3 regions of the Shinella zoogloeoides genome follow, and region 2 is predicted to be linked to each of the others. Evidence: riboswitches for the same ligand, from Rfam matches in the RefSeq annotation. Region 2 holds a riboswitch; each other region holds the start of a gene.

The links. A riboswitch is a leader RNA that binds a small molecule or an ion and turns the genes downstream of it on or off. The one in region 2 is predicted to bind cobalamin.
Region 1: linked by a shared signal. The riboswitch ahead of Q9316_RS15455 (aromatic ring-hydroxylating oxygenase subunit alpha) and the one ahead of Q9316_RS18040 (hypothetical protein) in region 2 are both predicted to bind cobalamin.
Region 3: linked by a shared signal. The riboswitch ahead of Q9316_RS21170 (ABC transporter substrate-binding protein) and the one ahead of Q9316_RS18040 (hypothetical protein) in region 2 are both predicted to bind cobalamin.

What each region holds. Positions count from the first base shown of each region.
Region 1 is NZ_CP132311.1:2,931,960-2,941,511, forward strand. It holds gene Q9316_RS15435 (SLC13 family permease) at 1-368, shown strand, start outside; gene gltX (glutamate--tRNA ligase) at 501-1,958, shown strand; gene lysS (lysine--tRNA ligase) at 1,971-3,464, shown strand; gene Q9316_RS15450 (hybrid-cluster NAD(P)-dependent oxidoreductase) at 3,604-4,701, opposite strand; gene Q9316_RS15455 (aromatic ring-hydroxylating oxygenase subunit alpha) at 4,703-5,947, opposite strand; cobalamin riboswitch at 6,056-6,252, opposite strand; gene Q9316_RS15460 (DUF6656 family protein) at 6,563-7,168, shown strand; gene Q9316_RS15465 (GGDEF domain-containing protein) at 7,176-8,225, opposite strand; gene Q9316_RS15470 (L-threonylcarbamoyladenylate synthase) at 8,378-9,349, shown strand; gene Q9316_RS15475 (FAD-binding oxidoreductase) at 9,363-9,552, shown strand, end outside.
Region 2 is NZ_CP132311.1:3,456,479-3,466,030, forward strand. It holds gene metH (methionine synthase) at 1-3,513, opposite strand, end outside; gene Q9316_RS18040 (hypothetical protein) at 3,599-3,814, opposite strand; cobalamin riboswitch at 3,915-4,132, opposite strand; gene Q9316_RS18045 (hypothetical protein) at 4,347-4,529, opposite strand; gene Q9316_RS18050 (GH36-type glycosyl hydrolase domain-containing protein) at 4,552-9,552, shown strand, end outside.
Region 3 is NZ_CP132312.1:144,551-154,102, forward strand. It holds gene phnG (phosphonate C-P lyase system protein PhnG) at 1-414, opposite strand, end outside; gene phnF (phosphonate metabolism transcriptional regulator PhnF) at 506-1,273, shown strand; gene Q9316_RS21155 (class I SAM-dependent methyltransferase) at 1,251-2,027, opposite strand; gene Q9316_RS21160 (ABC transporter ATP-binding protein) at 2,027-2,833, opposite strand; gene Q9316_RS21165 (FecCD family ABC transporter permease) at 2,830-3,858, opposite strand; gene Q9316_RS21170 (ABC transporter substrate-binding protein) at 3,855-4,892, opposite strand; cobalamin riboswitch at 5,048-5,277, opposite strand; gene Q9316_RS21175 (MurR/RpiR family transcriptional regulator) at 5,313-6,167, opposite strand; gene Q9316_RS21180 (polyamine ABC transporter substrate-binding protein) at 6,235-7,305, opposite strand; gene Q9316_RS21185 (ABC transporter ATP-binding protein) at 7,469-8,551, shown strand; gene Q9316_RS21190 (ABC transporter permease) at 8,553-9,455, shown strand; gene Q9316_RS21195 (ABC transporter permease) at 9,466-9,552, shown strand, end outside.

The DNA of each region.
Region 1 (9,552 bases), 520 kb from region 2:
AACTCATCGCCGGCTGGCTCGGCGATGTCGCCGTGCACCTGCCGCCTTTCGGCGCGCTCGCGCTCATTCTTCTGACCGCCATGGCCGTGACGCCCTTCCTCAACAATGCCGCGACAGTGCTCGTCATGGCCCCGATCGCCGCAAGTTTCGCCGGGGCGCTCGGCTACAGGCCGGAGGCCTTCCTGATGGCCGTGGCGATCGGTGCGGGTTGCGACTTCCTCACCCCCGTCGGCCACCAGTGCAACACGCTGGTCATGGGCCCCGGCGGCTACAAGTTCGCCGATTATCCGCGCGTCGGCCTGCCCCTCTCTCTTCTCATCGTCATCGTCAGCGTGCCGACGCTGCTCGCCGTCTGGCCGGTGCAGTAGGCAAACCCGAGTTTTTCTTGACGCGCCGGGCTGAATATGGTCTCACCCAGCCCAACGGAAAGCCTCTTCCCGCCGCTCGAAACGGCGAAAATCCGGGCTATCCTCTCCTGAAATGTCACGACAGGCCCTATCATGAGCACATCCGGCGTTCGCGTCCGCATCGCACCCTCCCCGACCGGCGAGCCGCATGTCGGCACCGCCTATATCGCGCTGTTCAACTACCTCTTCGCCAAGAAGCACAACGGCACCTTCATCCTGCGCATCGAGGATACGGACGCCACGCGCTCGACGCCGGAATTCGAGCAGAAGGTACTGGACGCGCTGAAATGGTGCGGCCTCGAATGGTCGGAAGGCCCCGATATCGGCGGCCCCTACGGCCCCTACCGCCAGTCCGACCGCAAGGACATCTATCGTCCCTATGTCGACAAGATCGTCGCCAATGGCCACGGCTTCAATTGCTTCTGCACGCCCGAGCGGCTGGAGAAGATGCGCGAGGAGCAGCGCGCCGCCGGCAAGCCGCCGAAATATGACGGCCTGTGCCTCCACCTTTCCGCAGAGGAAGTGACGAAGCGCGTCGAAGCCGGCGAGCCGCATGTCGTGCGCATGAAGATCCCGACCGAGGGTTCGTGCAAGTTCGTCGACGGCGTCTACGGCCCGGTCGAGATTCCGTGGGATGCGGTCGACATGCAGGTCCTGCTCAAGGCCGACGGCATGCCGACCTACCACATGGCCAACGTGGTCGACGACCACATGATGAAGATCACGCATGTGGCGCGCGGCGAGGAATGGCTCGCCTCGGTGCCCAAGCACATCCTCATCTATCAATATCTCGGCCTCGAGCCGCCGGTCTTCATGCACCTGTCGCTGATGCGCAATCACGACAAGTCGAAGCTGTCGAAACGCAAGAACCCGACCTCGATCTCCTATTATTCGGCGCTCGGCTACCTGCCGGAAGCGCTGATGAACTTCCTCGGCCTGTTCTTCGTGCAGATCGCCGAGGGCGAAGAGCTGCTGACCATGGAACAGCTCGCCGAAAAGTTCGACCCGGAGAACCTCTCCAAGGCCGGCGCGATCTTCGACATCCAGAAGCTCGACTGGCTGAACGGCCGCTGGCTGCGCGAACAGCTTTCCGAGGAAGAGTTCACCCAGCGCGTGCTGGCCTGGGCGATGGAGAACGACCGCGTCCGCCAGGGCCTGAAGCTCTCGCAGTCGCGCATTTCCAAGCTCGGCGAACTGCCCGATCTCGCCGGCTTCCTCCTGAAGTCGGATCTCGGCCTGACGCCGGAGGCCTTTGCGAAAGTGAAGTCGACGCCGGAGGAAATCCTCGAAGTGCTGAACCAGGTGCAGCCGGACCTCGAAAAGATGCCGGAATGGACCGTCGAGAGCATCGAGGCGGAACTGCGCGCCAGCGCCGACAGGCTCGGCAAGAAGCTGAAGGTCGTGGTGGCCCCGCTCTTCGTCGCCGTCTCCGGCTCGTCGCGCTCGCTGCCGCTGTTCGATTCGATGGCGATCCTCGGCCGTTCGGTCGTGCGCCAGCGCCTGAAGGTCGCCGCGCAGGTCGTCGCCTCGATGGTCGGTAGCGGAAAGTAAGGACAGAGAAGAATGAACGAGAAGACAGAAACCGCCCTTTCCTCCGATCCGACGGAAGTCCGCCGCCAGAAGCTCGACCAGCTTCGCCAGACGGTCGGCGACGTCTATCCGGCGCATTTCCACCGGACGATGACCAATGCGGAGCTGGCTGCGAAATACGAGACGCTTGAACTCGACACGGAGAGCGGCGACGTCGTGACCGTGGCCGGCCGCGTCTATTCCTCGCGCAATTCCGGCATGTTCATGGACATCCATGACGCCTCCGGCAAGATCCAGATCTTTTCCCACAAGGACACGACGCCCGAGGAAGCCCGCGCGCTGCTGCCGATGATCGACCTCGGCGACATCATCGGCGTCACCGGCCTCGTGCGCCGCACCAAGCGCGGCGAACTGACGATCAACGCGCAGGAGATCGTCATGCTGACGAAGACCCTGCTGCCGATGCCCGAGAAGTGGCACGGCGTTGCCGATGTCGAGATCCGCTACCGCAAGCGCCACCTCGACATCATGACCAACGAGGAATCCAAGCTCCGCTTCCAGCAGCGCTCGAAGATCGTTTCCGGCATCCGCCGCTTCATGGAGAACGACGGCTTCATGGAAGTCGAGACGCCCATGCTGCATTCGGTCTATGGCGGCGCGACGGCCGAGCCCTTCAAGACGCACCACAACACGCTGAAGCTCGACATGTTCCTGCGCATCGCGCCGGAACTGTTCCTCAAGCGCACGCTGGTCTCCGGCCTCACCGACAAGGTGTTCGAGATCAACCGCAACTTCCGCAACGAGGGCGTGTCGACCCGGCACAATCCCGAATTCACGATGATGGAGTGCTACTGGGCCTATGCCGACTACGAGGACATCATGGACCTCGTGGAACGCCTGTTCGCCGAGCTTGCGGTGAAGATCCACGGCTCGACCGAGTTTGCCTACGGCGACAAGGAAATCTCCTTCAAGGGACCGTTCAAGCGCGTGCCGATGCCCGACGCCGTCAGGCAAGCGACCGGCATCGACTTCCTCGCGATCAAGACGGACGAGGAGGCCCGCGCCGCCGCCAAGGCCGCCGGCTTCGAGGTGGAGAAGGACTGGACCTGGGGCGAATGCCTCGCCTTCATCTTCGAGGAGAAGGTCGAGCCGACGCTGATCCAGCCGAGCCACGTCACGCACTTCCCGAAGGACATCTCGCCCTTCGCCAAGGAAGTGCCGGGCGAACCGCGCCTCGTCGAGCGTTTCGAGACCTATTGCAACACCTGGGAACTCGGCAACGCCTTCTCGGAACTGAACGACCCGGAAGAGCAGCGCGCCCGCATGGTCGAGCAGCTCGAACAAGCCCATGCCCGCGGCGAGAAGGCCAAGCAGCTCGACGACGAATTCCTCGACGCCATCGACCAGGGCATGCCGCCCGCCGGCGGTCTCGGCATCGGGGTCGACCGCCTGATCATGCTGCTCACCAACGCGCCATCGATCCGCGACGTCATCCTCTTCCCGGCGCGCCGGGCGAAGAACGACTGAAGGGAAGCCCCTCCCCAACCCCTCCCCACAAGGGGGAGGGGCTTACCTCGCCTCTCCGTTCGCGTTCAAATTTGATCGGTGAGCAAGCCTTCTCCTTTCTCCCCCCTTGTGGGGGAGATGCCGGCAGGCAGAGGGGGACTTACGCCTCGATCGACACGTCGCCGATCGGCCGCGAGCAGCAGGCGAGGATATAACCCTCCTCGATCTCGTCATCGAGAATGCCGCCATTGTGCCGCATCTCGACCTCTCCCGAGACCTTCATCACCCGGCAGGTGCCGCAAAGGCCGCCCTCGCAGGCCGCGCCGATGCGCACGCCGGCGGCGCGTGCCGTCTGCAGGATCGTCTGGCCGGGCGGGCACTTGGCGTCCTTGCCGGCCATGGTGAAGGTGACGGTGGAGACGGCCCCGGCATCCGGCTCGCCCGGGCCGGCGCGAACGGCGATTTCTTCCGGCGCCGGGGCGTTGGCCGGCTGGAAGCTTTCCTCATGATAGCGGTCCATGTTGAAGCCGCAGACCTTCAGCATGTCGCGCACGCCGCGCATGAAGGGCTCCGGGCCGCAGCAGAAGACGGTGCGCTCACGGAAATCGGGGGCGAGCAGCGAGAGGCGGGCCGCATCGATCCGCCCGCGCAAGCCATGCCAGCCGTCGCGCGGATTGTGGCTCTCGACGACGAAGCCGAGCGCGAGGTTCGGCATCTGCGCGGCGAGACATTCGAGCTCCGCCTTGAACAGGAGGTCTTCCGGCTTGCGGGCGCAAGAGACGAAGGCGACGTCCGACTGCGGCGCGCAGTCCGACATCCAGCGCGTCATCGACATCATCGGCGTGATACCAGAGCCGGCCGAGATGAAGAGGTACTTTTCCGCCGGATAGCGCACGAAGGAGAAGTCGCCGAGCGGCCCGAACGCCTTCAGCTTCATGCCGGGACGCAGGTTGTCGAACATCCAGCGCGTGCCGATCGAACTCTTCTGCGCCTTCACCGTGACGGCGACGGAGAAGGGACGCGAGGGCGTCGAGGAGAGCGTGTAGGTGCGCATGACCGGCTCGTCTTCCGACACCGGCAGCTCCAGCGTGACGAACTGGCCCGGCAGGTACCGGAACCAGTTGTCGCGATCCGAGCGGAAGGTGAAGGTCATCACGTCGGCCGTCTCCACCGTCACGGCGGTGCATTCCAGCAAGTGCTGGCGATCGTTCCATGGCTGGAGTCCATCGAAGTGACGGAAGTGGCTGGCGGCGGTCATCTCATGCCACCCGCGAAAGCGGCTTCTTGGCGCCGTCGAGCCGCTCGATCATGAAGTTGCAGTACCATTCGACGAACTGCATGACGCCGCCCTCGTCCTCCGGCGAATAGGGGCCTGGCTGGTAGGCGGGCGAGCGGATGCCGAAGGCGTTTTCCTCGACGATCCGGCGATCCTGGTCGTTGGTCTCGGTCCAGACATGGGTGAGCTCGTCGAGACGGTAATCGACGCCTTCCACCGCATCCTTGCTGACCAGCCATTTGGTGGTGACCTGCGTCAGTTCAGGGCCGAGCGGCAGCACGCGGAAGGTGATGGCGTGGTCGGCGAGAACGTGGTTCCACGTCGACGGATAATGGAAGAGCAGCAGCGTGCCGATATGGCTCTCCAGCACGTCGTTGGAGAGTGGTCGCTGGACGGCGCGCGCGCCGGACATGGTGTAGCTCTCGGCATCCTGGATGAGCGGCATGCGCGCGGCGCGGAACTGGCCGGTCGGCGAGATCCTGAATTCGCTCGGCAAGCCCTGGGCCTCGCAACGCGCCCAATGCTCGGCGATGACGGGATCATCCTTGGCGCCCTGCACGCCGGTCGCGCTCGGCGCTTCCGGATAGGTGCGGCAGAGTTCCGGATGGTTGGCGGCGCAGTGGTAGCACTCGCGGTTGTTCTCCCAGACGAGCTTCCAGTTGCCCTTCTCGATGATCGTGCTTTCGAAGGCGACCTTGGTTTCGCCGAGGCGGTGGCGGGCGAGATAGGGCTCGACCAGGGCGCGGAAGGGCGCAAAATCCGGCGCCTCGTCAGCAAGGCAGATGAAGATGTAGCCGCCGACGGTCTGGCAGTTGATCTGCTTCAGGCTGTGCTGCGTCCTGTCGAAATCCTCCGCCATGTGGCGGGCGAAGAGCAGCGAGCCGTCGAGTTCGTAGGTCCACTGGTGGTAGGGACAGACGAGCTTGGCGGACGAGCCCTTGTGCTGGGTGCAGACGCGCGAGCCGCGGTGGCGGCAGGAATTGTGCAGCGCGCGCACCATGCCCGAGCGGTCGCGGGTGATGACGACCGGATAGTCGCCGACCTGCACGGTGAAATAGTTGCCGGCTTTCGGGATTTCGCAATCATGGCCGATGAACAGCCAGTCGCGATACCAGATCGTCTCCAGGTCGAGCTTGTAGTGATCGGGGTCGATGTAGAAGGCCTGCTCGAGGCTGTAGCCGTCGCGCCGGTTCTTGAGCTTGCGGAGCACGTCGCTTCTGATGTCCATGCCGGTGTCCTCGAAATATCCAGATTGCGGATGAAGCGCACGGAAGGAGACGGCATTCGGGCGGCAGGCGCACCGGTTGCACGCTTCCCGGCCGCCCGCCGCAGCCAGTCACGATCGATACTCCAGGCTGGTTTCCGGGCTGAGGAGCGTCCCTTCGGACCATCGCAGCGCCTTCCCAGACCCTTGGGTCCAGTGGCTTTTGCCGCGTCTTCTCCAACACCGTTGCGGGGGCAGCGCCGGATTTCAACCGGCTTCCCAATTCTCCGCCCTCTTTCGAGAGCGGCACCTTGAGTGTCCTTATCTAAGCGCAAGACTTCTCCGACAGCATGTCGAAAAGCGACACGCCGTCATGATTTGACGACAGTCAAATACGACAGAAGAGCAACACCTTGCATCTGTACTTTTCTTACATATCAAGGCGATATGCATTCTTTTTCGGCAGACCGCCCACGCCTTCGGCATGATGTATTCGACGGGACGACTGTTGTCATATTGCGACCACAAAGCCTGACCCGCAGGAATGGGGACGCAGGCGGAAAGGAATGCTTAACGACGTTTCCATAAACTTTCCGGCAATCCGGACGCGGGGCCGGGCGCGAGCATGGAGTACGGGGCGTGCAGCAGACGAAATTCCGATATTACGATGCCGTCGCCTTCAAGCGCGCGAACCCGCCGAAAGCCGCCGTGCACACCGAATTCCTGCGCACCGGCCGCATCGACCGCAGTTTCGGCTGGAGCCCGACGGAGAAGCGCTATCTCAGCCACCAGGAGGTTGCCGAGCGCACCGGCCGCAAGCTGGAACGGGCCGGCAGCGTCACCCATGACCGCATCAACGGCTTCCACCAGTCCATCCAGTTCCCGAAGCTGATCTTCCACCGCACGCTGGCCGAAACGCCGCATCTCGGCTATTGCCACATCACGGTGGCCAAATCCCGCTTCGCGGAATTCGAGAACGTGCAATGGGCCTTCTACATGGCCAATTTCCTCGCCGAGATCGGCGACGACGAGCAGTTCTTCGCCGGCATTTCCAAGAAGCCCGGGCGCATGTATTTCGCCGTCGCCATCGCGCCGACGGAGGAGGAAGGCCGCCTCAAGATCGACCGCAAGGTGCGCGGCAACGGCGTCATCTTCCGCACCGACGATCCGAAGCTCGCCATGAAGAACGTGCTGATGCTCGGCGCCCGCAACGAGGCGCTGCGCAAGATCATCCGCGCGCTGTGACCGCCGGTCAGGCCCGGTAGAGCATCCATTCCTTGCCCGCCGGCACCTCGTCGCCGCGGCCGTAGACGACCACCCCGTCTCCTCCCCCTGCCCTGGCTTCGGCAAGCGCGCGCTCGCAGGCCGAGGCAAGGTCGAGCGCGCTGTCGGCGCGATCCGACATGCAGACCCCGGCCGAAAGCGTCAGGTGGCCGAGATTGCGGCCGGTGCGCGGATCGCGCAGCGCCATCGTCTGGAAGGCGGCGCGCAGGAGATCGATCAGCCGCGTCACCTCGCTCTCGTCCGATGTGTGGAAGAGGAAGCCGAAGCGCAGGCCATCGAAGCGGACGGCAAGGTCGCTTGCCGGAAAGGCCTGGCGGATGAGGCCGCCGTAGAAGCTCACGAGGTGGTCGGACAGCGCCTCGATCTGCCCGGGCGAAAAACGGCGCTCGGCATCGATCTCGGCGACGGCCACGCCGCACAGCATCGGCAGGTCCGGATTGGCGTAGACGCGGGCGAGCGCCTTGTTGAAGGCGCGACGGTTGCCGAGCTTCGTCGGCGGATCGATGAATTTCGTCGCCTCGAATTCCGCCATCTCCTTCTGGATGCCCTCCATCGCGGCCGATTGCGCGGCAACCTTTTCCGCCATTTCCGCCGTGTGGCTGACGCGCAGTTCCGTCGCCCGCTGCAGGGCTTCGAGCGAGCTGCCGAGCGCGCCGCCGGCCTCGCGGATGACCTGCGAGGCCTCGCCGATCAGGCGGCCGTAATCGTTGAGCGAGGAGCGCTCCTGGCTGAGCAGGTCCATGAAATTGCTCATCTCGCTGCTGATCGCGCCCGCCGAGCGCTGCAGCACGCTCGCCTCGTGCTGGTGCGGCAGGTACTTGCGGCCAAGCTCGTCGAGGGCGGCCTGCGTCTTGTACTTGCCGAGCGCGATGAAGTCGCGCACCAGCTCCGGATTGCCGCCGGCATAGGCCTCGTAGACCAGTTCGTAGTTGCGCGGCAGGCCGTCGATGCCCATCTGCTTCATCGCCGTCGCGATCCGCAGGGCGATGTCGGTCGTCGAGGATTTCTTGTGCGCCATCAATGGAGACCTGTGTGCGGGATGTTCAACCTCTCCTAGCAGGCCGCTCTTTCGGTGGGTCTAATCCGGTCGCTCGAATTTTAGGCAAGCGGGCGGCCCTTGGCATTTGCCGGCAAAGCCCTGTATGGAAGCCGGAAAGACGGAAGGACGGCATGGCTGAGATCGTTGATACGCGCATGGATGCGGAGGCGGCGCTGGCGCGGGCCGCGAAGACCCTCGGCCGCGGCGTGCCGGTCGCCATTCCCACCGAAACCGTCTACGGCCTTGCCGCCGACGCCACCAATCCGCTGGCGATCACCCGCATCTATGAAATGAAGGGCCGGCCGCGCTTCAACCCGCTGATCTGCCACATGGCCGACCTTGCCATGGCGGAGCGCCACGCGGTGTTCGATCCCCTGTCGCGCAGGATCGCCGAGGCCTTCTGGCCCGGCCCGCTGACGCTGGTGGTGCCGATCCGCCCGGACAGCGCCATCCATCCTCTGGCGCGCGCGGGCCTCGACACCGTCGGCATCCGCGTGCCGACCGGCATTGCCGGCCGCCTGATCGCCGCCTTCGGCCGGCCGCTCGCCGCCCCGAGTGCCAACACGTCCGGCCGCATCAGCCCGACCAGCGCGCGCCATGTGGCAGACGATTTCGGCGGCAAGCTGGAACTGGTGCTCGACGGCGGCCCTGCGGTCGTGGGGCTCGAATCCACCATCCTCAAGGTCGAGGGCGAGACGATCCGGCTGCTCAGGCCCGGCGGGCTCGACGCGGCGGATGTCGAGCGGGTCACCGGCCGCCCCGTCCTGCGCAAGGAGGCCGGTGCGAGCATCGAGGCGCCGGGCATGCTCGCCTCGCACTATGCGCCCGACGCGCCGGTGCGCCTCGACGCCCGCGACGTGCGGCCCGGCGAGGTGCTGATCCGCTTCGGCGGCAAGGCGCTTCCCGGCGAGGCGCAGGCCGCGCTCGTGCTCGACCTCAGCCCGGCCGGCGACCTCGCCGAAGCCGCCGCCAACCTCTTCGGCTACATGAAGCAGGCGGATGCGGCGGGCGCACGCGCCATCGCCTTCTCGCCGATCCCCGCGAGCGGCCTCGGCGAGGCGATCAACGACCGCCTGCAACGCGCCGCCGCGCCGCGCGGCTAGTGAGGAAGACGACATGGTCCAGGCAACGCTTTCCTCCGACCTCATCGCCCGCTTCGCCGCGATCACCGGCCCCGCTCATGCCCTCACCGTCGAGAAGGATATCGCGCCCTATCTCGTCGAAAGCCGCGGCCTCTACCACGGCACCGCACCGCTGGTGCTGCGGCCGGGCTCGGTGAAGGAAGTGTCTGATATCCTGGCGCTCG
Region 2 (9,552 bases):
CTGGGCGGGATAGCCGGGCGCCGGGCGGATGCCGGCATAGGGCTCGCCGATGAGCTCCGTCGGGGCGAAGGTCTCCTCGGGCGCATAGCCCCACAGCTCCTTGCGGACGACTTCGTGCATGCGCTCGGCGAAGGCTTCGGCGAAACGGTCGGCGAGCGCCTTGACGAGGATGGAGTTGTAGTCGTCATTCGCCCGCTCGAAGCGCTCGGCAATCGCGATCTCGCCGATGCCGGCCGTGACGACGAAGCCCCCGAGATAGTCCTGCCGGCCGCTGTCGACGGGCGCGACGAAGTCGGAAAGCGCCACGTTCGGCCGGCCGTCGCGCTTGGAAAGCTGCTGGCGCAGCGTGAAAAAGGTGGCAAGTTCCTTGTTGCGCGCCTCGTCGGTGAAGAGGCGGATATCATCGCCGACCGTGCCCGCCGGCCAGAAGCCGACGACGGCCTTCGGCGTGAACCATTTTTCCGCGATGATCTTTTCCAGCATCGCCTGCGCGTCGGCAAAGAGCTGGCGCGCCGCAGGGCCCTGCTTCTCGTCGTCGAGGATCTTGGGGTAGACGCCCTTCAGCTCCCAGGTCTGGAAGAACGGCGTCCAGTCGATGTAGCGCGCAAGCTCCGCAAGGTCCCAGTCCTGCCAGACGCGGGTGCCGAGGAAGGACGGCGCCTTCGGCGTATAAGCGGACCAGTCGGCCTTGAAGGCGTTGTCGCGGGCCTTGGCGATGGGCAGGCGCTGCTTTTCCGCCTCGCTCCTGGCATGGGCATCGGCGACCTTGCGGTATTCCGCCTTCAGCGTCTCGACATAGCCGGGCTTCATGTCCGCGGACAAAAGGCTGCCGACGACGCCGACGGCGCGGCTCGCATCGGTGACATAGACCGCCTGGCCGCGGTCATAGCGCGGATGGATTTTTACCGCCGTATGCACGCGGCTCGTCGTCGCCCCGCCGATGAGAAGCGGGATGTCGAAGCCTTCGCGCTCCATTTCCGCGGCGACGTGCACCATCTCGTCGAGCGAGGGCGTGATGAGGCCGGACAGGCCGATGATGTCGACCTTCTCCGCCTTCGCTGTTTCCAGGATCTTCGTCGCCGGCACCATGACACCGAGGTCGATGATCTCGTAATTGTTGCAGGCGAGCACGACGCCGACGATGTTCTTGCCGATATCGTGCACGTCGCCCTTGACCGTCGCCATCAGGATTTTTCCCGCGCTCTGCCGCTCGCCGCTGCCGCCATTGGCAAGCTTTTCGGCTTCCATGTAGGGCAGCAGAACGGCGACGGCCTGCTTCATCACGCGGGCGGATTTCACCACCTGCGGCAGGAACATCTTGCCGGCCCCGAAGAGGTCGCCGACGACGTTCATGCCGGCCATCAGCGGCCCCTCGATGACATGCAGCGGGCGCTCGGCGTTCTGCCGCGCCTCTTCCGTGTCCTCTTCGACGAATTCGGTGATGCCGTTGACCAGCGCATGCTCCAGCCGCTTTTCCACCGGCCAGTCGCGCCAGGCAAGATCGCGTTCCTTGGCCTCCTTGCCGCCCGAACCTTTGAAGCGCTCGGCGATATCGAGCATGCGCTCGGTGGCGGTGCCGCCGGCCTTCGGCACGCGGTTCAGCACCACGTCCTCGCAGGCCTCGCGCAGGTCGGCCTCGATCGTGTCGTAGACGGCGAGCTGGCCGGCATTGACGATGCCCATGTCCATGCCCGCCTGGATGGCGTGGTAGAGGAAGACGGCGTGCATCGCCTCGCGCACCGGCTCGTTGCCGCGGAAGGAGAAGGAAAGGTTGGAGACGCCGCCCGAGATATGGGCATGCGGCAGGCTCGCGGTGATCTCGGCCGTCGCCTCGATGAAGTCGACGCCGTAATTGTCGTGCTCCTCGATGCCGGTGGCGACGGCGAAGATGTTCGGGTCGAAGACGATATCTTCAGGCGCAAGGCCGGCGACCTCGGTGAGCAGCTTGTAGGCGCGGGTGCAGATCTCCACCTTGCGCGCCTTCGTATCGGCCTGGCCGGTCTCGTCGAAGGCCATGACGACGACGGCCGCGCCATAGGCGCGCACGAGTTTCGCATGGTGCAGGAAGGCTTCCTCCCCCTCCTTCAGCGAGATCGAGTTGACCAGCGGCTTGCCCTGCACGCATTTGAGACCCGCCTCGATCACCTCCCATTTCGAGGAGTCGATCATCACGGGCACGCGGGCGATATCCGGCTCGGCGGCGATGAGGTTGAGGTATTCCACCATCGCCCTGCTGGAATCGATCAGCCCCTCGTCCATGTTGATGTCGATGACCTGCGCACCGTTCGCCACCTGGTCGCGCGCGACGTCGAGGGCGGCCGCATAGTCGCCCGCCGTGATCAGCTTGCGGAATTTCGCCGAGCCGGTGACATTGGTGCGCTCGCCGACATTCACGAAGGGAATGGCCTCGGTCAGCGTGAAGGGTTCGAGGCCGGACAGCCGCATATGGCGCGGGATGTCGGGGATTTCGCGCGGCTTATGGCGTGAAGCCGCCTCGGCGATGGCGCGGATATGGTCCGGCGTCGAGCCGCAGCAGCCGCCGACCACGTTGACCAGTCCGTCGCGCATGAAGCCTTCGATCTGGGCGGCCATCTCGTCCGGCGTCTCGTCGTACTGGCCGAAGGCGTTCGGCAGGCCGGCATTGGGATAGGCGCAGACGAAGGTCTGGGCGACAGCGGAGATCTCGGCGAGATGCGCGCGCATGGCGTTGGCGCCGAGCGCGCAATTGAGGCCGATGGAGAACGGATCGGCATGGCGAACCGAGTTCCAGAAGGCCTCCGGCGTCTGGCCGGAAAGGGTGCGGCCGGAAAGGTCGGTGATGGTGCCCGAGATCATGACGGGCAGGTCGATGCCCTTTTCCTCGAAGACCTCGCGCGTGGCGAAGATCGCCGCCTTGGCGTTCAGCGTGTCGAAGATCGTCTCGATGAGGATGATGTCCGCTCCGCCGTCGATGAGGCCGCGCACCTGTTCGGCATAGGCGATGCGAAGATCGTCGAAGGTGACGGCGCGGTAGCCGGGATTGTTGACGTCGGGCGAGATCGAGGCCGTACGGTTCGTCGGGCCGAGCGCGCCGGCGACGAAGCGGCGGCGGCCGTCCTTCTCCTGCGCGCGCAGGCCGGCGCGGCGGGCAAGGCGCGCGCCGTCGCGGTTCAGCTCATAGACCATGTCCTCCATGCCGTAGTCGGCCTGGGCGATGGTGGTGGAGGAGAAGGTGTTGGTTTCGAGGATATCGGCGCCCGCCAGCGCATAGCGGTAGTGGATGTCCTCGATCGCGCCCGGCTGGGTCAGCGTCAGGAGGTCGTTGTTGCCCTGCTGGTGGCAGGCGCAGTCGCCGAAGCGTGTCCCCCGGAAATCGTCCTCGACCAGTTTCAGCGTCTGGATTTCCGTGCCCATGGCGCCGTCGAGCACCAGGATGCGCTCCCTCGCCGCGGCCTGGAGCGCCGCGAGGATCTCGCGCCCGTCGCGCGGCGGCAGTTCGGGGCCGAACAGGGTGTCCAGGTGGGAGTTGGCCATGGCAATGCGCCTCCGGTGTGCAAACTAACACGACCGAAGTCACATAAAGATATCTTTATGTCAACATGCGTTTATGCGATTGCGCCTAATGAATCGGCCCGTCCGCACCCGCAAGCGAGGCGAACAGCGTCCTGAGGCGCGCGATGTCGGGATCGGCGCCCTCGTATTGCGACAGCTTCTTCATCTCCTTCAAAGCCTCGACCGCAAGGTCGGCGCCGCGCGGCTGCCAGAGCAGCCAGGAGATGAAGACGGATTCCGGCTTGCCGGTGCCGGAAGACTGGTTCTCTGTGAATGCAAACATGTCTTCCCCAATCGAAAATTGGGGGATGCCGGACGCACGCTGCTGGAATTTCGCCGAAAGGCGAAAGCAGACGCACACCATTGGGACACCCCGCCCATGGACGTTACGAACTGTCAGGGCAGGTCTCCTGGCTTGCGGGTCATAGCGTCCGTCTCGCCTTCCCGGTGTCTCACCAGTGGCATCGAGCGACAGAAACTCGCCGTTCACAGTTGCGGGGGCAGCGCCGGTCTTGCTGCTCCGTCAGGAGCAATCGCACCGGCTTCCCTCTTAGCCTCCGAGCCGCACACGACTCGGAAGACCCTGACGGTCGCCAAACTGGCGCGGCGGGGCCGCCAAGTCAATGGCGCGGACAGCCATTTACAGGGGAGCAAAAAAAACGGGAACTTTTCTTCGACCCGTGCATTTCCACTTAGCCGGCACCATGCGCCGGCTCGCCCTGGGGGAGGGACGGGCGATTCACCAAAACCGCAGATGAGGGTCCATGCTGCGCCATCACGCCCTGTTGACAGGTTGCAAGTCTCTGTCCTTACGGCTAAAAAATGCCGTTTTCATGCACCACGCGGCCAGGATGCCCATCAGCGTGTCGCTTGAGCCATATCGAACCGTGAAACGCCTTGGCGGCGTGGCCCGGTGTCATGGCTGAACGCGGCACCGAGATGAAGCCTGCCCGCAAAAAACCTTCCGACGCAAAGGCCGTCGCCGGTTGGTTCAACATGGCCGGATCCAGAATCAGAAATATGCCCCTTCATAATACGCCGCATACTCCGCGCGACGCCGATGCCAAGCAGATCGACTATAACGATTCGATCCGCGCCACCTATCTGACGCTGGAGGAGCTGGCCGCGTGCGGTGAAGCGCTCGCCCGCGAGAAGACGGCATCCCTGCCGGGCTACCGGCCGTTCGAGTTCCGGCCACGGCACAAGGAAAACGAGAAGGAGATCTTCCGCGTCTACCAGGCAACCGCCAAGGACGTGGAGGCAGGCGCCCAGATCACGCCGGCGGCCGAATGGCTGCTCGACAACTACTACGTCATCGAAGAGGCGATCCAGGAGGTCCGGCGCGACTTCCCCCGCCGGTTCTTCAACCAGCTCTCGACCCTGGAGATCGAGGGGCAGCCGATCCCCCGCACGCTGGCGCTCGCCTGGATCTATGTCGCCCATACCCACAGCGGCGTCACCGAGGAAAGCCTGACGGCCTTCGTGCAGGGCTTCCAGAAGCTCGACGCGCTGAAGATCGGCGAGCTCTGGGCGCTGCCTTCCTTCATCCGCTTCGTGCTGCTCGAAAACCTCCGCCGCATTTCCAGCCGCGTCGAGCGTTCGCGCAAGATGCGCTTCAAGGCCAATGAGGTGGCCGACGAACTGGTCCGCCTCAACGATCCGGAAAAGTGCATCGCGCATCTGCGCTCGATGGAAAGCTTCACCGAGGACAACACCTTCGTGATCCAGCTTCTCTATCGCCTGCGCGACGGCCTCCAGGCCTCCGGCGCGGTGATCCAGTGGCTGGAACGCAAGATCGAAAGCCGCGGCACCGATCTCGAAGAACTGATCGTCGCCGAGAACAACCGGCTTTCCTCCGGCAATGTGACGATGAGCGCGCTCATCAAGAGCCTGCGCACCATCGACGATACGGAATGGCCGGTCTGGTTCGAAAGCGTCAGCCGCCTCGACGAGGCGCTGCGCCAGGGATCGGACTACAGCGACCTCGATTTCGGCTCGCGCAACAAATACCGCAATTCCATCGAACGCTTCGCCCGGCGCTCCGGCAAGACCGAGCTGGAAGTCACCGAAACGGCGCTCGCCATGACCGCGGAAGATGCCGCCGCGCATGTCGAAGACCTCGACTACGAGGCCAATGTGGCCGCCTTCCTGGTCGGCAAGAAGCGCAAGCTGCTGGAAAAGCGCATCGGCTACCGCCCGACGATCGTCCAGCGCGTCGTGCGCCTCACCCGCAAGCTCGACTGGCTGGCGATCGCCGGCCCGAACATCATCCTGACGCTGCTGGCGATGATCGCGGTCTACTATTTCCTCGACCAGCTCGATATTCCTGATGGCGCATGGCTGATCATGCTCATCCTCTTCGCGCTGCCCGCTTCGGAAGGCGCGACCGGGCTCTTCAACACGCTCGTCACCTTCTTCGTGACGCCCACGCGTCTCGTCGGCTACGAGTTCAAGGACGGCATTCCGCACGATGCGCGCACGCTCGTGGTCGTGCCCTGTCTCATCTCCAAGCGCGACCATGTCGACGAACTGGTGCGCAATCTCGAGGTCCACTACCTCGCCAATCCGCGCGGCGAGATCTATTTCGCGCTCGTCAGCGACTGGGCCGACAGCCAGGCGGAGGAATCGCCGGCCGATCTCGACGTGCTCGACTATGCCAAGCGCGAGATCGCGACGCTGTCCAACCGCTACGGCTATGACGGCCGCACGCGCTTCTACCTCCTGCACCGCCGGCGCCTCTACAATCCGTCGGAAGGCGCGTGGATGGGCTGGGAGCGCAAGCGCGGCAAGCTGCACGAACTGAACCTGCTCTTGCGCGGCGACGGCGACACGACTTTCCTGCCGGGCGCCAACATCGTGCCGGCGGACGTCAAATACGTCATGACGCTCGATTCCGACACGCGCCTGATGCGCGATGCGGTGACCAAGCTCGTCGGCAAGATGCACCACCCGATCAACCGCCCCGTCATCGACGAGGCGACGGGCGAGATCACCGCCGGCTATTCCATCCTCCAGCCGCGCGTCACGCCCTCGCTGACGACGGGCAAGGAAGCCTCCACCTTCCAGCGCATCTTCTCCGCCGACCGCGGCGTCGACCCTTACGTCTTCACCGTTTCCGACGTCTACCAGGACCTTGCCGGCGAAGGCACCTTCACCGGCAAGGGCCTCTACCATGTCGACGCTTTCGAGGCGGCCGTGAAGGGCCGCATCGAGGAGAACTCGGTGCTCAGCCACGACCTGCTCGAAGGCTCGCTGTCGCATTGCGCGCTGGTGACGGATGTCGAGCTGGTCGAGGACTTCCCGACCCGCTACGGCGTCGAGACCTCGCGCCAGCATCGCTGGGCGCGCGGCGACTGGCAGCTCCTGCCCTATCTCTTCAGCCCGACGAGTGGCATTTCCATGCTCGGCCGCTGGAAGATGTACGACAACCTGCGCCGCAGCCTCATCCCCATCGCCTGGCTCGTCGCCTCCGTCATGGGCTGGTACTACATGGAGCCGCGCCAGGCGCTCGTCTGGCAGCTCGTGCTGATCTTCCTGCTCTTCGTCGCCCCGACGCTCTCGCTGATCTCGGGCGTCATGCCGCGCAGCAGCGACATCGTCGCGCGTGCCCATGTGCACCGCGTCTTCTCCGATATCCGCGCATCCAATGCCCAGGTCGCGCTGCGCATCGCCTTCATCGCCCATTCGGCCGCCCTGATGGGCGACGCCATAGCGCGGTCGATCTACCGCACCTTCGTCAGCCGCAAGCTGATGCTGGAATGGCGCACGGCCGCGCAGGCCGACAGCACGGCCCGCGGCGGCATCCTGGCGCACTACAAGTCCATGTGGCAGGCGCCGGCGCTGGCCGTGGTCTCGGTCGCGCTCGCCATGGTCTCGAACACGGGCCTGCCCTTCATCGGCGTGCCCTTCGCGCTCGTCTGGGCGCTCTCGCCCGTCATCGCCTGGTATGTCAGCCAGACGGCGGAGACCGAAGACCAGCTCGTCGTCTCCGACCACGTGGCAGGCGAGCTGCGCAAGATCGCACGGCGCACCTGGCGCTACTTCGAGGAGTTCGTCACCGCCGAGCAGCATTTCCTGCCGCCGGACAATTTCCAGGAGACGCCCCAGCCGGTGCTCGCCGAGCGTACGTCGCCGACCAATATCGGCGTCTACCTGCTGTCGGTCATCTCCGCGCGCGACTTCGGCTGGCTCAGCTTCGAGGAGACGGTTCGCCGCCTCGAGCAGACCATCGCCACGATCGACGGCATGCCGAAATACCGCGGCCATCTCTACAACTGGTATCGCACCAACACGCTGGAAACGCTGGGCCCCCGCTATGTCTCGGCGGTCGACAGCGGCAACCTTGCCGGCCACCTCATCGCGGTCTCCTCCATGTGCCGGGAATGGGCGGAAGCGCCCTCGGCGCATCTCCAGGGCAGCCTCGACGGCATCGGTGACGTCGCCTCGATCCTCTCGGAGACGCTGAAGCAGCTTCCCGACGACCGCAAGACGGTCCGCCCGCTGCGCCGCCTCATCGAGGAGCGCATCGAGGGCTTCCACAATGCGCTCGCCGCCGTCAAGCGCGAGCACGAATTCGCCTCCATTCGCGTCATCAACCTCTCGGTGCTGGCGCGTGACATCAACAAGCTGATCGTCAATCTCGACCACGAGATCAAGTCCGCCGAAAGCGGCGAGCTTGCCGGCTGGGCCGGCGCGCTGGTCGCCACCTGCGAGGCGCATATCGCCGACAGCGTGTTCGACCTCGGCAGCATCGAGCAGTTGCGCAATCGCCTGATCGTGCTGCGCGACCGCTCGCGCGACATCGCCTTCTCGATGGATTTCGGCTTCCTCTTCCGCCAGGAACGCCGCCTGCTCTCGATCGGCTACCGCGTCGAGAGCAACGAGCTGGACGAGGCCTGCTACGACCTGCTCGCCTCCGAAGCGCGCCTCACCAGCCTCTTCGCCATCGCCAAGGGCGACCTTCCCACCGAGCACTGGTACAAGCTCGGCCGCCCGGTCGTGCCGGTCGGCTCGCGCGGGGCGCTGGTCTCCTGGTCGGGCTCGATGTTCGAATACCTGATGCCGCCGCTCGTCATGCAAGAGCGCCAGGGCGGCATTCTCAACCAGACGAACAATCTGGTGGTGGTCGAGCAGATGAACCATGGCCGCCGCCTCGGCACGCCCTGGGGCATTTCCGAAGCGGCCTTCAACGCCCGCGACCACGAGCTGACCTACCAATACACCAATTTCGGCGTGCCGACGCTCGGCCTCAAGCGCGGCCTCGGCCAGAACGCCGTCATCGCGCCCTATGCCTCGCTGCTGGCCGCGCAATATGCGCCGAAGGAAGCACTCGAAAACCTCGAGCGCCTGCGCAAGCTCGGCGCGCTCGGCGTCTACGGCTTCCACGACGCGGTGGACTTCACGCCGACGCGCGTACCGGAAGGCAAGACCTGCGCGGTGGTGAAGAACTACATGGCGCACCATCACGGCATGTCGATCGCCGCCGTCGCCAACGTCGTCTTCAACGGCGCGCTGCGCGAACGCTTCCATGCCGATCCGGTCATCGAGGCCGCCGAGCTGCTGCTGCAGGAAAAGGCGCCGCGCGACATTCCGGTCATCAACGCCAAGCGCGAGCCGGAAACCGTCGGCAGCACGCAGGCCGACCTGCTGCGCCCGGAAATCCGCAACTTCAAGGACCCGATCGCAAGGGAACGCGAGACCGTGTTCCTGTCGAACGGCCACTATTCGGTCATGCTCACGGCGACCGGCGCCGGCTATTCGCGCTGGAACGGCCAGTCCGTCACGCGCTGGAAGCCCGATCCAACGGAAGACCGCTGGGGCTCCTTCATCTTCCTGCGCGATACCGCGACGAACGAGTGGTGGTCCGCCACCGCCGAGCCGAAGCGCATCGAGGGCGAGGAGACGAAGACCCAGTTCGGCGACGACAAGGCGGAATTCCTCAAGACCGTCGGCAAGCTGACGAGCGAGGTCGAATGCATCGTCGCCACCGAGCACGATGCGGAGGGGCGTCGCCTGACGCTG
Region 3 (9,552 bases), on a different replicon from region 2:
CGCATCCTCTTCCGCTACGCGCGTGGCGATGGCGCCAAGCAGGGTTTCCACCGCGGCCTTGCTGTCCGGCCGCTGGAACAGCGCGTCGAAGATCGCCGCCAGCCTCGCCTTGGCGCCGTCCGTGCCGAGCGCTTGGCCATGACCGACCGTGCCGTCCTCCAGGCGGATGCTGGCGCGGCTCACCGTCGCCTCGCCGAGGTTGAACGGCGCACCGCCGCCGCCGATGCGGCCGCGCACCATGACGAGGCCCGTTTCCGGTCCGCGCACGGGCTGCACTGTCGGCTTGTCGCCGAGCGCGTCCCACGCCGCCTGCAATTCGGCCCGGCTCGCCTTCGCCAGCAGGCCCATCGCCTTCTGCCGGTCGGTAGCCGCACTCGCCGCGGCCGCTTCGGCAGTTTTTTGAAAGGATGTCATTGCCTCATCTCCAAATGTCTATTAGTCTAGACAACTAAACATCTAAGTCTGGTCTTAATCGGTCGGGATGACAAGGGTGTGACAGAGGGCAATCGCGGGGGCGAAAATGGTGGAACGGCAATCGGGCGTGGCGCTCTGGCGGCAGATCGCGGACCGCATGCGCCTTGCGATAAACAATGGCGATTTCGACCAGACGGGCATGATGCCGCCGGAAATGGCGCTGGCCAGCCGCTTCGGCGTCAACCGCCATACGGTGCGCAGCGCCATGGCGGCGCTGGCGGAGGAAGGAATCGTCCGGCCCATCCAGGGCATCGGCACGCGCATCGAGCGCCGCGACCGCCTGCGCTTTCCCATCTCGCGCCGTACCCGCTTCTCGCAGGGCCTCGGCAACCAGACGCGCGACCTCGAAGGCAAGTTGCTGGGGTCGGCGACGGAGGTTGCGCCTGCCCTCGTGGCGGAAGCGCTCGGGTTGGCGACAGGTTCGCTTTGCGTGCGCCTCGAAACGGTCAACAGCGCCGACAAGCGGCCGATATCCTGCGGGACGCACTACTTTCCGGCCGAGCGCTTCGGCGACATCGCCGCCGTTTACGACCGGACGCGATCGATCACCGCCTCCTTCCGCGAACTCGGCGTGCCGGACTATGTGCGCCGGTCGACGGAGATATCGGCCATTCACGCCGAGGGCGAAGACATGCGGCACCTGAAGCTTTCGCCGGGCGCGATCATTCTCGTCGCGGCGGCGGTGAACACCGATCTCGACGGCACGCCGATCCAGTTCTCCCGCACGCGCTTTGCCGCCGACCGGGTCAAGCTGACGGTCGAGCCGGAAGCAGAGGCTATTTCCGGCAGCACAGGATGAAGCGGCGATAGAGCAGCGTGCGCAGCTTGTTGCGCAGATCCGCCGTGCGGCGCTGCGCGGCCGCAATCGGCGCATGCGAGCCGATCGTCATGTCCCGGAAGCCGGCTGCTTCGAGCAGCGGCAGCACGCGCTCGACCGTCAGCCCCTCGCCGAAGGGCAGACGCTCCATGATGCTGGCGTGGCGATCGCTCATCGCGCCGTCATAATGCGGATCGGTGCCGATGAACCTGTCGACGACCGCGATCGCGCGGCTGGCCAGCCGGCCGAGCCGGGTGGGTGCGGCCCAGTCGCCATCGAAGAACAGCAGTGTGCCGCCGGGCTTCAGCATGCGATGCCACTCGCGGAATGCCTGCTCCGGCGTCGTCAGCGTCCAGACGAGATGGCGGCAGACGATGGCGTCGTAGCTCTCGTCCGGCTCCATCGGGTTTTCCGCATCGGCAAGCACGAAACGAAGTCCCCTCGCCCCGGCATGCTTTCGGCGTGCGACCGCCAGCATCGCCTCTGAAAAATCGAGCGCCGTCACATCATGGCCAAGTGAGAGCAGCAGCCGCGTCACCTCCCCCGTGCCGCAGGCAAGCTCCAGCACCCGGCGCGGCTCGGGGCCGAGGCGCTCGCGGATCGCTGCCGCCCAGGCGTCGAATTCCGGGCCTTGCGGAATGCGGTGACCGAAGGCGAGGTCGAAGGTTTCGGACCGGCTAGACCAGTAGTCGCGGATGTCTTCCTTGAGATGGCTGTTGGAAAGCCGGCCGTGCATCATTTCCCCTCGTTCGCGACGAGCTTCAGCCGAGGCGGCCGCGGTTCCGGCCGGCGATAGCGGATGAAGCAGCCGCCCGCGCCGTCCCGCTCGACATCGACCGTGACGCCGAAGACCTCCTGCAATCGCTGGGGCTCCAGCACCTTGGCGGGTGCGCCGAGGGCGACGATGCGCCCGCCGCGCATGACGGCGATGCGGTCGCAAAACATGGCGGCGTGGTTGAGGTCGTGCAGGGCGGCGACGACGGTAAGGTTCTGTTCGCGCACGAGCTGGAGCAGGCCGAGCTGGTGGCCGATGTCGAGGTGGTTGGTCGGCTCGTCGAGCAGCAGGATCGGCGCCTGCTGGGCGAGCGCTCGGGCGATGTGCAGCCGCTGCCGCTCGCCGCCGGAGAGAGTGTGCCAGAGCCGCCCGGCGAAATGCGCCATGTCGACCTCTTCGAGGGCGCGGTCGACGATGGCGTCGTCCGTCCGCGACCAGGGCGTCAGCGCGCCGAGATGCGGCGTGCGGCCGAGTTCGACCGCCTGCCTTGCCGTGATGCGCTCGGTGGTCTCGGCCTGCTGCTCCACGAAGGCGATGCGCCGGGCGATCGCCTGCCGGCCGTGAACGGACAAGGGCTCACCGTCGAGCGTCACCGCGCCGGCCTGCGGCTTGCGGATGCCGGCCAGCAGCGACATCAGGCTGGTCTTGCCGGAACCGTTCGGGCCGATGATGCCGAGGAATTCGCCGGGGCGCACGTCGAGCGACACATCCGACAGGATCGTCGTGCCGCCGGCCGACCAGTGGAGACCCGTTGCCAGAAGCGTCATCGCGCCGTTCTCCTCTGGCTGAGGATGAGTGCGAAGGCCGGTGCGCCGAACAGCGCCGTGATGACGCCGATCGGAAGCACCTGGCCCGGGATGATGACGCGCGACAGGACGTCCGCGGCGATCATGAAGATGGCGCCGATCAGGGCGGAAGCGGGCAGCAGGAGCCCATGCCGGACGCCGACCACCATGCGCGCGGCATGGGGAATGACGAGGCCGACGAAGCCGATCGAGCCGACGATGGAGACCATGGTCGCGGTCATCAGCGCGGAGATGGCGATCAGCACGACATAGACGCGGCGCACCGGGATGCCGAGCGAGGCGGCCGATTCCGCGCCGAAGGTGAAGGCATCGAGCGCGCGCGCATGCCAGAGGCAGACGATGAGGCCGGCGATTGCGACGGGAAGCGCCAGCCAGACATCCGGCCAGCGCACGCCGGAGAGATTGCCGAGCAGCCAGAACATGATGCCGCGCGCCTGTTCCGCGCTCGCCGCCTTGGTGACGATGAAGGAGGTGAGCGCGTTGAAGAGCTGCGAGCCCGCGATGCCGGCAAGGATGATCGCGCCCGTTCCCCGCCCCGCGCGGACGGCAAGCGCGCTGACGAGGCCGAAAGCGACCAGCGCGCCGACGAACGCCCCGGCAGGCAGCGTCAGCGCGCCGGCCCCGACGCCGAGGATCGCGACGCTGACCGCGCCCGTAGAGGCGCCTGCCGAGATGCCGAGGATATAGGGATCGGCGAGCGCATTGCGCAGGAGCGATTGCAGCACGACGCCGCACAGCGCGAGCGCGGAGCCGCAGCAGGCCGCCACCACCGCCCGGCTCAGCCGGTAGTTCCAGATGATGCCCTCGTCGATGGGCTCCAGCGGATAGCCGGCATGCCAGAGGCGGTTGGCCACCGTCTTTCCCACCACGTCGAGCGGTATCGCCGTCTCGCCCACTGCCGCTCCGATGCCGAGCGCGAAAAGCAGCAGCACGAGCGCCGCGGAAGCGGCGCCCGTGCGGAGCAGAAGGGGGTGATCGGCGGTCACTTTGCGAGGCCAGCCTTCTCGATCGCATCGGCAAGAAGCTCGATGCCCTCGATCGTGCGGATCGTCGGGTTCATCGCCTGCGCGTCCATGTCGAAGACATGGCCGTTCGTGACGGCCGGCATCAGGCTTGCGACCGGGTCGGTCTTCAGGAAGTCGAGCTTGGCTTCGAGGCTGTCGAGCGGATAGCGGCGGCGTTCCATCGAGCCGGCGACGATCATCGTCGGGGACGCCTTGGCGATGGTCTCCCAGCCGACGGTCGGCCATTCGTCGTCGGTCTTGATGATGTTCTCGATGCCGAGCGCCGACATGATGTAGCCCGGCGCGCCGTTCTTTCCGGCGACATAGGGATCGGCATCGGCGGCGCTGGAGAACCAGAAGACGGCCGAAAGCTTGCCGCCGGCAGCGGCAACCTTCGTCCGGGCCGCCTCCTCGCGCTTTTTCAGCGCCGCGACGACCTCTTCGCCCTTTTCCTTGACGTTGTAGATCGCGGCCAGCTCGCGGACCTCCTGATAGACGAGCTCCATGGTGAAGACCTGGTGGCGCACGCCATCGCTTGCCGCGCTGTTCTCCTTGCCGACGCAATCGGACGGCGAGGTATAGACGGGGATGCCGAGTTCCTCGAACTGCTCGGGCTTGGCGACGACGCCTTCCGGCCCGATCTGCCACTGGAACTGCACGGTGACGATATCGGGGTTCTTGGCGAGCACGCTTTCGAAGCTCGGCTCGTTGTCGGCGAGGCGGTCGATCTTGGCGTTGACCTCCTCATAGCCCTTGAGCACCGGCCCGACCCAGAGGGCCGTGCCCACGACCTTGTCGGCAAGGCCGAGCATATAGAGGATTTCGGTGGAGCTCTGGCCGATCGAAACGGTCTGCGTCGGCGCCTTCTGGAAGGTGACCGGGCGGCCGCAATTTTCGAATGTCAGCGGATACTGCGTCTCGGCGGCCTGGGCCGCGCCGGCTGCAAGAAGGGCGGCGGCGCCGGCAAGAGCGGAAAGGAAGGATGCGGCGCGAGTGGCCGCGGGGAACATGGTCATGGATTTCTCCCGGAAAGATGAAAGCGTGCGGGCTCAGGCGACAGGCCGCGAAGGGCCAGGCGCGTTCGGTCGGGAGAAAACGAAGGGAAGCCTGCCGTAGGCGGCAGCCGGAATCGTCATGGCGTCTCCTGTTCCGGGCATCCCCGCCCGTGACTGGGATTGTTGCTCTGACGGCAGGTCTCCTGGCTCACGGATATCTGCGACCTGTCTGCCTTCCCGCGGAAACCGCAGTGGCATGACGCCGAACGCGTCCAAGGACAGGCGGCAATCCGCCTACAGTTGCGGGGGCAGCCACGGAATGGGTCCCTGTTGGGTCGTCCGCACCGTGTTCCCTATTAATCCCCTGGGAGTCATCCTTCAGGGAACCGTCGGCCCATCCTTAGTCCGCGCCGCGCGGCAGCGTCAAGGCAGGGATGGCGATCAGGTCTCGAAATCGCCGAAGACGTCCTGCAGGCGCGTCAGCGTATCGACGCGCTCACTGACGGCGTCCCCCATGACGACGATGACATTGCTGAGCATCAGGTCCATGACGGCCGTCATGGTGGCGGCGCCGTCCCAGAGCGGGCCGTGCGAGCCGGGCACGATCAGGCAGATGTCGGAGACTTCGGGTCCCCAGGGGCAGAATTCGTCGGTCAGCAGCACGACCTTGACGCCGGCGCGCCGCGCCTCCAGCGCCAGCGGCCGGGCCTTTGCGGCGAAGCGGCGCACATCGTGCAGGAACAGCAGACGCCCGTCGACGGAGCCGTCGAGAAGCTCGGCATAGGTGCCGTTGAGGCCATCGACGAACTGCACGCGCGGGCGGGTGTAGGAAAGCTGGCTGGCGAAATACTGCGCGATGCCGCGCACGTTCTGGTATGCGGCGACATAGACTTCGCTTGCCCCGATCAGCGCGTCGATCGTCTGCTGCCATTCGGGCGCATTGGTGATGGCGTAGATTTGGCCGAGATTGTCGATCTGCTGCTGGATGAGGCCGGCGAGCAGCTTGCCTTCCTTGCGGTCCTGCTCCAGCCGATCGACCTGGCCCTTGACCTGCCAGGCGGGATTGGAACTGCCGTGGCGCAACTCGTTCTTCAATTCGTCGAGGCCGTCGAAGCCCATGCGGCGCAGATACCGGCCGATGGTCATCGGCGAGAGCTGGAGCCGCTGGGCGATGGAGCGCGCCGTCTCGAAGGGAAGCTCGGCGAGGTTGCGCTCGATGTAATGGGCGATCAGCTTGTCGGATTTCGACCGCCGGAGGTCGTCGGACTGAACGAGCTTCACAATGCGTTTCGACACGTCGCCCCTCTCTTCAAGCTCCCGCCCGTCCGGAGACGGGCGGGGATCAACCGCGCTCACACCGCGCTCACTGGGCCGTCTTGACCCGCGTCCACACGCGGTCCACCTGACGCAGCGCCGGACCCAGATCCTCGAATATCTGGAGACGCGCCATCGTCTCGGCCGGCGGGTTGATTTCCTTGCTATTCTTGATCTTTTCGACGGTCAATTCCCGCGCCGGCACATTGGCCGTGCCGTTGGTCTGCTGCGAGACGTTGAGGGCGACGATTTCCGGACGCGTATAGAACTGGAGGAACTTGATGGCGTTCTCCTTGTTCGGCGCGCTCTTCAGCACGCAGATGTCCTCCTGGTACATGGTCGCGCCCTCCTCGGGGATCACGTAGCCGAGGTCCTTCTCGTTGCCGAAGACGTCGATCATGGCGCCGACGAAGGCGTGGCCGGCGGCTACGTCGCCCGCCTGCACCATAGGCCGTTCGTCATAGGTGAAGGCCGCGATGTCGGGTTTCATGGCGATGATCGTATCGGCGGCCTGCTGGAGTTCGGCCGGATCGGTCGAGTTGATCTTGTGGCCGTTGAGGATGAGGCCGACGGCCAGCACTTCGCGCATGTCGTCGAGCAGGGTGAACTTCAGCCCCTTGGCCTTGACCGTCTCGATCAGGTCCTTCCAGCCGGTGATGTCCTTGCCGAGGATCTTGCGGTTATACATGATGCCCACAGAACCCCACGCATAGGGCAGGCAATATTCGCCGTTCGGGTCGCTCTTTGCGCGCAGGAAGGCCGGATCGATGTTCTTGAAGCCCTCATAGGTATTGATGTCGGTCTTTTCGAGGAGGTCGAGCTTGGCCATGATGTCCTGCATGTGCACGGACGGGAAGACCACGTCATAGCCCGTCGCGCCGCCCTGGATCTTCGCCAGCATCTCCTCGTTGGAGGAATAGGTCGAGAGGTTGACCTTGATCTTGGTCTCCTCCTCGAATTTCTTCAGCACTTCCGGATTGATGTATTCACCCCAGTTGTAGACGTTGAGCTCGCTGGCGCCGGCGACACCGGCGGCCGCCAGGAGGGCGGCGAGGGAAAGGGCGGTGCGGCGCGTCAAGGCGCGAAGGCCGGATGCGCCGGCACGATCTGATTTCGTCATTGAATACTCTCCTCTGGTGGTTCGGCCGTTCTGGCCCCGGCGCTTTCCTTTGCGCCGCCTGTTCCCGTCCCGGCTTCTTTCGGCCGTTGACTTGGATGGGTAAATGGTATCCACATATCTAAATCGCACAAGCGTTATTTTTATAACAAATTGGGGAACGACGATGCGAGAATCCATAGTCCGCCTGGAGAAGGCGGCGAAGGTCTTTGCCACGCCTGAGGGACAGGCGGTGACGGCGCTCGACGCCATCGACCTCGACGTCCGGCGCAACGAATTCCTGACCCTGCTGGGGCCGTCGGGCTGCGGCAAGACCACCCTGCTCCAGGCGATCAGCGGTTTCGTGGAACTCGATTCCGGCCGCATCCTGATCGACGGCGAGGACATGACGGACCGGCCGCCTTATCGCCGCCCTGTCAACACGGTGTTCCAGAACTATGCGCTCTTCCCGCATATGACGGTGGGCGAGAACACCGGCTATGCGCTGGAAGTCGCCGGCGTCGCCAAGCCCGAGCGGATGAGGCGCGTGGCTGATGCGCTCGCGATGGTCGGCCTGGAAGGGCTGGAAAGCCGCAAGCCGCGCCAGCTTTCCGGCGGCCAGCAGCAGCGCGTGGCGCTCGCCCGCGCCATCATCGCCCGCCCGAAACTGCTCCTGCTCGACGAACCGCTTTCGGCGCTCGACAAGAACCTGCGCCAGGCCATGCAGATCGAATTGAAGACATTGCAGAACGAGCTCGGCATCTCCTTCATCTTCGTCACCCACGACCAGCAGGAGGCGCTGACCATGTCGGACCGCGTCGCCGTTCTCTCGGGCGGGCGCATCCAGCAGCTCGACACGCCGCGCGCCATCTACGACCAGCCGAGGAACAGCTTCGTCGCCAACTTCGTCGGCGCCAGCAATCTCTTCGAGGGAGAGGTCAGCGACGGACAGCTCCTGACGCAGGACGGCATCGCCATCGCCCACGGCTGCCCCGGCGCGACCGGTGCCGCGACCGCGCTCATCCGCCCGGAACAGTTCTTCCTCACCGAGACGGCCGGCGACACGCCGGCGCTCGATGTCGACCTGGAGCAGATCGTCTTCGTCGGCTCGACCTTCGAGCTTTTCGGTCGCACGGCGACGGGCCGGCGCGTCATCGCGGAAATTCCCGCCGCGCGCCGCGGCCTCGTCGGCGCGGTCGAGCAGTCGCGCCGCGCGCGCCTTGCCTACGATCCGGCGGCCGTGCACCTCATTCCGGCGGAGGCTGCCTGACATGTCGTCCATCGCCTCCCGCCGCCGTGCCCAGCTTGCCGTCCTGCTCGGGCCGGTCTCGCTTTTCCTCGCGGTCTTCTTCCTCGGCCCGCTCTCCATCATGATCGTGACGAGCTTCCTCGCGCCCGGCCTTTACGGCGGCGTGGAATGGGTCTGGTATCCGCATAACTACGGCCGCATCCTCGGCTTTGCCGATCCCATGTTCGAGGATTTCGACCCGGTCTATATCGCGATTTTCCTCCGCTCGCTGCGGATCGCGGCGCTGACGGTGGTCGCAACGCTTCTCGTCTGCTACCCGGCCGCCTTCTGTATCAGCCGTCTTTCTGAGCGCTGGAAGAACTTCTGCCTCTTCCTCATCACGCTGCCCTTCTTCGCCAGCCTCATCGTGCGGCTCTTCGTCTGGGTGCTGATCCTGCGCCAGACCGGGCTTGCCAACGGTGTGCTTTTGAAGACCGGCCTCATCGCCCGGCCGCTCGACCTCATCTATACCGAGGGCGCGATCATCCTCGGCATGGTCTATGTCTTCATTCCCTTCATGTTCATGCCAGTTTATGCCAGCGTCGAAAAGCTCGACTGGACGCTGGTGCGTGCCTCGCTCGATCTCGGCGCGGGGCCGGTCCGCACCTTCTGGCGCATCATCCTGCCGCTGACGGCGCCGGGCATTGCCGGCGGGGCGGTCATCGTCTTCATTCCCGCGCTCGGCAATTTCATCGTCCCGACCATCCTCGGCGGCGCCAAGGTGATGATGCTCGGCAACCTCATCGAGCAGCAGTTCCTTGCCGCGCGCAACTGGCCCTTCGGCTCGGCGCTCGCCATGATGGTGATGAGCGTCATGCTGGTGCTTCTCTTCATCTATGTGGTCGTTTCCGGCCGCCGCGGCCTCGACGCCGCGCCCGGTCGCTGAGGAGAGGGCCATGAAGATTTTCGCCACCCTCGCCCGCGGTAGCCTCCTTGCCTATACCGCTCTGTTCTTCGCCTTCATTTATATCCCGCTGGCGCTG